2 linked regions of the Thermogutta terrifontis genome follow. The protein of the gene in region 1 interacts with the protein of each later gene in a pairwise test. Links are inferred from orthologs where the notes say so. Each region holds a gene or a part of one and is shown on either strand. Other genes may lie near its edges.

The links. The genes of interacting proteins can lie anywhere in the genome.
Region 2: the proteins of ligA (region 1) and leuS interact in binary tests that used the Escherichia coli proteins (3 or more experiments, as listed by UniProt). The link is inferred for Thermogutta terrifontis from one-to-one orthologs.

Annotation. Positions count from the first base shown.
Region 1 is NZ_CP018477.1:4,700,609-4,705,466, reverse strand. Bases 1,219-4,198 are described here. They hold ligA (NAD-dependent DNA ligase LigA), read right to left. Parts: upstream 3,725-4,198; coding sequence 1,712-3,724; downstream 1,219-1,711. Other genes in these bases: THTE_RS17410 (cupin domain-containing protein), read right to left, coding at 3,947-4,198; THTE_RS17420 (glycosyl hydrolase), read left to right, coding at 1,219-1,267. Outside these bases: more of THTE_RS17420, read left to right, coding at 1-1,218; more of THTE_RS17410, read right to left, coding at 4,199-4,330; THTE_RS17400 (hypothetical protein), read left to right, coding at 4,734-4,858. UniProt on the Escherichia coli protein: DNA ligase that catalyzes the formation of phosphodiester linkages between 5'-phosphoryl and 3'-hydroxyl groups in double-stranded DNA using NAD as a coenzyme and as the energy source for the reaction.
Region 2 is NZ_CP018477.1:1,348,742-1,354,003, forward strand. The notes cover bases 697-4,080. They hold leuS (leucine--tRNA ligase), read left to right. Parts: upstream 697-1,012; coding sequence 1,013-3,880; downstream 3,881-4,080. Other genes in these bases: THTE_RS05085 (NAD-dependent epimerase/dehydratase family protein), read right to left, coding at 3,945-4,080. In the rest of the region: THTE_RS05075 (OmpH/Skp family outer membrane protein), read right to left, coding at 1-600; more of THTE_RS05085, read right to left, coding at 4,081-4,955.

The sequences.
Region 1 (4,858 bases):
TGCCAACAAAACCGGCCACCCGGTTCACGCCTCATGCTTTTTCCGGGTGAAGGGCAAGCGACCGGAACTGTGGTATCCCGAGACCGGAAAAACCGTGGAGCTGGTCGCCCCCTACCGGACGACCGAAGAAGGCACAGAGCTTGCGCTGAACCTCGAGGGCTATGAATCGGTCTTCGTGGTGTTCACTCCAAATCCTCCGGTTCCCGAGTATATCGTGAGCATTCTCCACGAGGGCCGCGAAGTACTTTGGCCCAAGCAGCAACAGGGCACCATCCTCATCCGCAAGGCCCTTTATGGTGTTTTGGATGATCCCCAAAGGACCAGGGATGTGACGGAAAAAATCCAGCGGTGGGTTAACGAAGGGCGGTTGAGGTTTCAGGTTGCGGAGCTTGCCCGAGATGATGACCCTGCTTATTTGATTGTCAAGCGTCTGATTGTGGATTATGAAGTGGACGGTCAGCCCGGGCATATCGAGGCGACCGATCCTCAGACAATCCAATTTCCCAGCGCGGCCGTGCGGGAGCCGACGGTGAAACTGCTCCCGATTACGGTCGGGCGATGTGAGTTGGGTGTCTCCCAGCCGGGAAAATACACTATCAAAACGTCCCGTGGCCGGGAAATTTCGTTAACAATCCCGCAACTACCTCCCTGCCCCTCGCTTTCTGGAAAATGGGAGTTGCGGTTCTTCCCGGGGTCGCCTCAGTCCAAGTCGATCACGCTGGAGAAGCTGATCTCATGGACGGAGTTCCCGGAGCCCGAGTACCGCTACTATTCAGGCCGGGCCGTGTATTCCACGGAAATATATGTCGAGTCCGTGCCTCGAAGCCCCGCACGAGAAAACTGGAGTGTGGAGCTGGACTTGGGTGAGGTGCAGGTGGCGGCCCAGGTCTCCGTCAACGGAAAGCCTGTGGGGATTCTGTGGCATCCGCCGTATCGCATCAATATCGGAAAGCATCTCGCGCCGGGCGCGAATACACTGGAAATCGAGGTCGCCAACCTGTGGATCAACCGCATGATCGGAGACGAACAACTGCCGGAGGATTCCGAACGAAATCCAAACGGAACGCTCAAGCGCTGGCCCGATTGGCTGCTCCGCGGAGAGCCGTCTCCCACCGGCCGACAAACTTTCACCACCTGGCGATTGTGGAAAAAGGACGATCCGCTTCAGCCGTCGGGTCTCCTCGGACCGGTGCAAATTCGTCAGTGGGTACCGGTGCTTATTTCGCTGGAATACCAAAGGCCGGAGGAGAGGCAGCTTTTTGAATGAAAGGCTCGCCCGATTCTGCGAAACTGCCAGATGACAGACAGTCACAGTTAACGTGTTGTCGAGGCGATTCTTGAATCGCCCGACCAGTGGCCTTTGGGAAAAACCTACGGCGTACCACGGGCACAATGTGTTGTAGGGGCAAGTCATGAATTGCCCCTACCGCGTAATCAGGAGAACGCCGGACGTGACAGGCACGTCCCTCCGGAAAGGGTCGGAGGGGCACGCTTGTCGTGCCCGGTGAATGGGAAAATGGGTGATCGAGCGTGAAATGGCGGACGTGACAAGCACGTCCCTCCACGTATGGACGTGACGAGCACGCCCCTTCGAAGGCATCTCCCTCCGGGCTGAATCTCGGCTCCGCACGGACCTGTGCGGTGGTCTGCCTCCCCAGCAGCGGAGAAAGAGCGGCAAGGGATGAGGCATACGCCGGACTCGGGCAGGCCGTCATCCCGGCCGCTTGCCGATCATGGCCTCGAATTGCTCTTCGGTGATCGTGGGAACACCAAGGGCCCGCGCCTTATCCAGCTTGCTGCCGGGGTTTTCCCCCACAAGCACAAAATCTGTGTTCCGCGAGACACTGGAAGCCGCATGGCCGCCCAGCCGTTCGATGAGTTCCTCGATCTCTTGCCGGCTGTAGTTTTTGAGCGTTCCCGTCACCACGATGGTCTTGCCCGCAAGCGGCTTGGGGGCGGACTCCTCCGGGACGTCCTCGGTCATCTTGACACCGCAGCGGCGGAGTTCCTCGATGATGTGCTGACCACGCTCGCTGTGCAGAAAGTCATAGACACTCCGTGCGATGATGGGGCCAATTTCGTTGATCTGTGAAAGCTCTTCCACAGTCGCCTGGCGAAGGCGGTCCATACTGCGAAAATGCCGCGCCAGAATGGCCGCCACCTTCGTTCCCACATGCCGAATGGCCAGGGCTGCTAGCAGGCGGGCCAGTCCACGGTTCTTGCTTTCCTCGATATTCTTGAGCAACTTCGTGGCCGACTTTTCCCCCATGCGTTCCAGTTTCACCAGTTGATCCTTGGTCAGATGATACAGATCGGCATAGCTGCGGACAAGCCCCTTTTCCACAAGCTGATCGATCAGCTTTTCCCCCAACCCCTCGATATCCATGGCATCGCGGCTGGCGTAATACCGCAGCCGCTCTTTAATTTGTGCCGGGCATTCGTGGTTGGGACAGCGAATGTAGACCCCGCCTTCATCCCGCACCAACGGCGTGTTGCACTCAGGACAGTGCGTGGGGAATTTGAATTTAGGCAAGGGGCGTGTGCGTTCATGCTTTTCCACCCGCACGATATGGGGGATAATTTTGCCTGCCTTTTCGACCACCACGACATCGCCAACGCGGACATCCTTACGCTCGATTTCGTCGGCGTTATGGAGGCTGGCATGGGCCACGACGGTCCCCGCCAGAAGCACCGGTTCGAGGTCGGCCACCGGCGTGACAATTCCCGTCTTTCCCACCTGCACGCGGATTTGCAGCACCCGCGTTTTGGCCTCATACTTCTCAAACTTGTAGGCCATGACCCACCGCGGGCTTTTCGCTGTGGCGCCCAGCCGCTCGCGTTGATCGAAGCGGTTCACCTTGAGGACGAGGCCGTCGATTTCGAAGTCCAGCTCATGGAGGTGCTCGATCTGCTCTTCGCAGTAAGCAATGGCTTTTTCGATATCGTCAAAACAGGCGACTCCCGGCGGGATGGGAACTCCCCAACCCTTGACCTTCTCCAGAAACTCCATGTGCGTCTTGACATCAAACCCCTCGGAATACCCCAGCCCGTGACAGATGAACCGCAGTCGCCGCTGAGCGCATATCCGGGGATCGAGAAGTCGGATGCTCCCCGCGGTAGCGTTGCGCGGATTGGCAAAGAGCGGCTCACCACGTTTTTTCTGCTCCTCGTTGAGTTTGACGAGGTCGGAGTTGGTCATGTACACCTCCCCGCGGATTTCGACCATGGGGGGATGTCCTTTTCCCAGCAGCCGCAGGGGAACCCCGCGGACGGTGCGGATGTTGTGGGTCACATCATCTCCCACAAATCCGTCGCCCCGCGTCACCCCCCGCACAAGTCGCCCATTTTCGTAGTGGATAGCCACCGCCACCCCATCGATTTTCGGCTCCACGACCCATTCCACCGGCTCGCCATTGAGGAGCTTCTGGACCCGCTGCGCGAAATTTCGCACCTCTTGGGCACTGTAGGTGTTCTCGATCGACAGCATGGGCACGCGGTGCGGGACCTGCTGGAGCGATTCGATCGGCTGCTCCCCCACACGCTGCGTGGGACTATCCGGGGTGATCAGTTCCGGGTGCGCTTCCTCGAGTTCCCGAAGCCGCTGCATCAGGCGATCGTATTCCAGGTCCGAGATTTCGGGCGAGGCCTCCACGTAGTACTTGTAATCGTGGTAGCGAATCAGTTCGCGGAGACGCTGGATTTCTTCCGCCACATTCTCGCTCATAGGGCACCCTTTTCCTGCTGGCGATCTTTGCCTATCGGAATGGAGACGTGACGTGGATTGAAAACCATCACAAAAGAGAACAACCGTCACACCGCGGTCAGACGCAAGAGACACTGTAGCAAGCAGCGGCGATGGATAAAAGCGGTGTCACGATGCAGCCGAAACTTTGTTGCGAGCAAAGGCCCGCTGCCCGACGATACATCGCACGAGCCGTGTAGGAAGTTAATCACACCCGCAGGCCACCACGCATGAAACCGCCCCACCCCGCACGGCGTTGGGGATGAGACACAAGAACCGTAGCGGTTCATGACCGGTATTGCGGAACTGATGGGGAACGCCTCCGGGGACAAACACGACCGATCCCGGCCCAATTGGGAATTCCCGGCCGTTTTGAATGACGACTCCGTGCCCCGAGAGCACAAACACCTCATGTTCGTAATGATGCTGATGGTGGGGGGTGTGTCCGCCGGGGGCCACCTCGAACTGGCGCATCGTGAAATTGGGCGCGCCATCGGGCTCTCCGATGAGGTAGCGGATTTTGCACCCCTGAGCGCCCTCCATCGTCACATCCTGGAGCGGAATTTCTTCAAAATGCACAACTTTCATGGAATGTCTCCCTGATTGGGTGCAACCCGGGCTGAAGGTCACGGTAAACTCCGCCACGGTATTCGCTCGCACCAGACTGCTGTTCCCGACGCTTCCTCGCGGGGGAGTCGCCCACCGTTCAGTCGCTTCAGTGCATTATAAACGCGCGGGAACCGAACCGTCTTTCAATGGCGGTGTCACAGACGATAACAACGCATCGGAAAAACTGGCAACGGGGTGGGCTGGGTAAAGTTTTCGGAGATATGGGCCGATTTATGAGACAGAACCGAACATCGAAGAAGCAATTTTTCCGTCTCAGATTTTTAGAGGATCGTTGTAACAAGGTCTAGAGCGTTTTCGGGCGATACCTGGTGGTCCGTCTTGAGGGAACCCCTCTCGCATTGCGGGAATGGAGGCTTCCTCGATGGCAGACCTCAAACAGCGTCGGGAAGAGATCCTGCGAGAGTTGCGGTCGGAGGCTGGCCGGGAAAGGGTTATCCAGCGACTTAAGTCGCTGATGGGGCTTCGCCCGGATCAGCCGCTTCCCAA
Region 2 (5,262 bases), 3.4 Mb from region 1 along the record:
GGCGTTAAGCCGCTGGAGGACTATGGGAGTCAGGTCCAGCTCGGGCGCTTTGTAGACGATCAGCTGGTTGATGTAGCGGAGGACATCGTCGGGCGAATTCGGATCGACCTCCTGACCGTTGAACCGCAGGACCATCACGATTCCGTTGGCCGCGGCGAGATACTGGATCTCGTTGACGATTTCCTGATACGTAGCGTAATGGAGCTTGGCTTCCCGCAGCAGGAATTCCTTGCGTTTCTTGATGACTTCCGCCTCAAAATCCTTTTGCCGCTTAACGAGAGTGTCATCAATTTGATTGTAAGTGGAAGATCCCGGCTGATGGTCCTTGAGTTGTTCGGCGAGCGCCTTAAGGGACTCCTGTTCCCGCTGGGCCCATTGCTCCACGGCAGCGGCTTCGGACCTCAAAGCACTCATTTCTTGCTTGAAGCGAAGGTGGTTTTTAAAGATGTACTCGATATCCACCACTGCGATATTGCGGACGGCCGAAGGCCGCACTGGAGTTGCAGGAGGTGCCACCTGTTGCGCAGCCAGTTGATAGACGAGAGTTCCACTGACACAGAGGAGTCCCGCTCCCAGCCAAAGCCAGTGCCTTTTCAACATGATCTTCCTCCTTGAAGTACTGTTGACGGTCGCTCCTGACCAAAAATCACTTCCTAAGAGTACCGATTTGCTTGCGACGCGTCGAGACCAGTTCCGAATTCTCAAAAGGCGAAAGTAAAAGGCCGGGAGAAACGAGACAGCTCATTCGGGTTCGGGGCCTGGCAGACGGGAAGCCGACCGCTGAATCGCTTCCCGAACCTTCCCTTTACCCCCGTTGCCCTCAGTCGTTAGAATCCACATTTCTGACGCATTTCCAGCAGAATTAAATCTTGCGTATTTGCCCAACTGCACCCCGATCAGAGGGGGGTATTTGCCACCGATATCGGGGTTCGGCGCTGAATAAATCGGCCGGCGACAGACGCCAGCCCATAAGGACTAACTCTACTGGCTGAATGACGCGAGGGACTGCCCTATGCCACGTTATAACCCGTCGATCATCGAGCCCAAATGGCAACGTTACTGGGAGGAAAACAAGACGTTTGCCTGTCCGCGGCTTCCCACCGGACCGAAGTTCTACGTGCTGGACATGTTCCCCTATCCGAGTGGCGAAGGGCTCCACGTGGGGCATCCCGAAGGTTACACGGCCACGGATATCATGGCCCGTTACGCCCGAATGAAGGGCAAGTGCGTGCTCCATCCGATGGGCTGGGACGCCTTTGGACTTCCCGCGGAACAGCATGCAAAACGGACTGGAGAGCATCCCCGAATAGCAACCTACCGCAATATCGCGAACTTCCGTCGGCAGCTTAAGATGATCGGCTTCAGTTACGATTGGGATCGGGAGTTCGCCACAACGGATCCAGACTATTTTCGCTGGACGCAGTACATTTTCTTAATCCTGTACGACACCTGGTACGACACCGAACAGCAGCGCGGACGGCCGATCAGCGAACTGCCCATTCCGGAAGAAATTGCCGCTCAGGGAGAGGATGCTATCGAGCGTTACCGCGATGAACACCGTCTCGCCTACCAATTGGAAGCTCCGGTGAATTGGTGTCCGGCTCTCGGCACTGTGCTGGCCAACGAAGAGGTGGTGGGAGGTGTCAGCGAGCGTGGCGGTTACCCGGTCATCCGCATCCCGTTACGGCAGTGGATGCTGCGGATCACGGCATATGCCGATCGCCTGGAAAAAGACCTTGATCTCCTCGATTGGCCAGAGAGCATCAAAACGCTTCAGAGAAACTGGATCGGCCGAAGTGTCGGAGCGGAGGTGGATTTCTTCATCGGGACGTTCTGGCAGCAGCCTGGCATTCCATCCCGCCGAGAATATGAGGGTTGGTGCCGCGATCGGGAGCTGGCCGGTTTTCCCAAGAAACCTGATGAAGCCTGCCTGCGGATATTCACCACTCGGCCTGATACTCTGTTCGGTGCGACCTATATGGTGATTGCCCCCGAGCATCCTTTTGTGGACCGACTCACCCTCCCCGAATACCGCGAGGCCGTCGAGGCCTATCGCGAACAGGCCGCCCGAAAAAGCGATCTCGATCGCACGGAACTGTCCAAGGAAAAGACCGGGGTCTTTACGGGATCGTATGCAATCAACCCGGTCAATGGCGAACTGATTCCCATCTGGATTGCGGACTATGTGCTGGCCACCTATGGAACAGGGGCGATCATGGCGGTGCCCGCCCATGACACCCGCGACTTTGAATTCGCCAAGCAATACAACTTGCCCATTATTCCCGTGGTCGATCCTGGTGACCGGCCGGGTGTCTCGCGGGAAGATGTGCTGGCCGGAAAGGTCGCGTTTGTGGAAGATGGTGTGGCGATCAATTCCGGACCGTACAACGGCCTGCCCACGGCCGAGTTCAAGAAAAGAATCACCGAAGACCTGGCGCGTCGCGGCCTGGGACGCGAGGCGGTCAATTATCGGCTGCGGGACTGGATCTTCAGTCGTCAGCACTTCTGGGGAGAACCGTTCCCCATTCTTCACGAACTCGACGACCAGGGGCGACCGACGGGACGCGTGCGACCGCTCTCCCCGGAAGAATTGCCGCTCGATCTGCCTGCCGACATGCCGTTCGATGCCAAGCACGAAACGCCTGAACCTCCCCTGGAGAAGGCTCCACCAGAGTGGCTGTATGTGACACGGGACGGAAAACGCTACAAACGCGAAACGAACACCATGCCGCAATGGGCGGGATCGTGCTGGTACTACCTGCGGTTCATCGATCCCAAAAATGATCGTGCCCTGGTGGATCCCGAACTGGAAAAGGCCTGGATGCCAGTCGACCTTTACGTGGGCGGAGCAGAGCATGCGGTGCTCCATCTGCTCTACGCGCGATTCTGGCACAAGGTCCTCTACGATCGGGGCCTGGTGAGCACGCCCGAGCCCTTCCAGAAGCTCGTCAATCAGGGCATGATCCTCGGCGAGCTGGAATACACAGGTTACCAGGACGAATCCGGAGCCTGGGTTAGTGAGGACGACATCGAAGAAATCGGCGAGATGCGATTTGTGGTGAAAGCCACACGCAAACCCGTGCGGCCGATCAAACTCCGCGCGGACCAGGTGGAAAAGCGGGGAGACGTTTTCGTCCTCAAAGAGAATCCTGCCATTCGCGTCGATGCCCGGGCGTATAAGATGTCCAAGAGCCGGGGCAATGTGGTCAATCCTGATGATATTGTTCGCGAGTACGGAGCCGATTCCTTGCGGCTTTACGAAATGTTCATGGGACCGCTCGAGTCCACGAAGCCGTGGAGTATGGAGGGCGTTCACGGTGTGCGTGGCTTCCTCGACCGTGTGTGGCGGATGATTGTGGATGAGCGGGCGGAAGAGGCACGGCTCAACCAGGCTGTTCAGGATGTAGAGCCTACCGAAGAGCAAAACCGCGTGCTCCACCGCACGATCAAAGCGGTGACCGAGGACGTGGAGCGAATGGAGTTCAACACCGCCATCGCCCGCATGATGGAATTTGTCAACTTCTTTCTCAAGCAAGAAGTGCGGCCGAAAAAGGTGATGGAGACCTTCGTATTGCTGCTCTCCCCGTTTGCGCCGCACATTTGCGAAGAATTGTGGCAGCTTCTCGGTCACAATCAAACGCTGGCCTACGAACCCTGGCCGGAGTATGATCCGGAACTCGTGCGGGAACGGCAGATCGAAGTGCCGATTCAGATCAACGGCAAACTTCGCGGACGGATCGTTGTCCCCCCGGACACCGACCAGGAAACCCTTGCAAAGCTCGCCCGGGCGGAGCCGCGGATCGCCTCTTTGCTGGAGGGGAAGGAGATTGTGAAGACGATCGTTGTGCCCGGGCGACTGGTTAATTTCGTAATCAAATAGGCCGCGGGAAGGTTATCAATTGGGAAATAGATGCCACGGGGGAGACGGCGTCCCGCACATCACCTCAGTCCCCCAAACTGATCGTCCGCATCGTGTCGCGGTGCGTGAGATACCAATTGACGCATCGCGCGATGCCTTCTTCGATGGGTACCATTGGCGCCCAGCCCAGGAGTTCTTTTGCTTTGTGGATATCCGCCCAGGTGGCGCGGACATCGGCCGGATGCGGCGGACGCCGCTCGATTTTCGCCTGTTTTCCCAGTTTTTCCGAAATCAGGCGAATCACGTGGTTCAGCTCCACGGAGCGATCGCCGCCCAGGTTGATGATCTCGTAGCCCAACGGGCGAAGGGCGGCGATGGTGCCCGCGGCAATGTCGTCCACATAGGTGAAGTCCCGTTTCTGCGTGCCGTCTCCGTACACGATGATCGGCTCGTCTTCCGCGATTTGACGGATGAAACGGAAGATGCTCATGTCTGGCCGGCCCGCTGGACCGTAAACCGTGAAGTACCGCAGCACCGTGACGTCCAGTTTGTGCAGGTAGTGATAGGTAAACGCCAAAGTCTCGGCCGCCTTTTTCGAGGCCGCATAGGGCGACAGCGGACGGTTGGTGTCGGCATCTTCACGATAGGGAACGGGATTGTGGGCCCCATAGAGGCTGGAAGTGGAGGCGAGGATGAATTTGCTGATCCCATAACGGCGGCAGAACTCTAAGAGGACCAGAGTTCCCGTGCAGTTGGCTTTGTAATAGACGGCTGGATTGCGAACGCTTGCCCGTACCCCCGCCCGGGCTGCCAGATTGATGACGGCCGATAAGGCAGGCTTGCCCGCCCTGGCAAACGCGTTTTCCACCTGTGCTTCATCTGAGATGTCGACTTGCTCGAAGCGAAACTGGGGGAATCTTTTCAGGTTATTCAGACGCCACTCTTTCAACCGCGGATCATAGGCGTCGTTGATCTCATCCCAGCCGAGCACTTCGTGGCCCTGTGCGAGCAGCATCTCGCAAACGCGGGAGGCGATAAAACCAGCACAACCCGTCACCAGATAGCGTTCGCCCATCGTCGCCACCTTTTCTTGCATGCCGTTGGAAGGCTCCTGTTACAGATGGTCTCTGAACCCCGCCGGCGCTCCCGGCACGTTCCGCGTCGGACGCAGCGCTTGGCCCACTGTGTTAAGCCAAAGCACCCTCTGTTGGGTGACGTGAGACAGCCGTCGGAACCGCTGTGACGGCGGTCCGCGGTGGCCGAAGGCGAAAAGGCCAGCCGGGTGTCGCCGTCGAATAGAAACGATGCTATCATAAAAATCGGTTTTGTAAAAAGATCGCCTTCCCCAGGATTGAAGCGGTTTCTCAACGTTCTCACCTGTTTTGTTCCTCGCACAAGGAGCT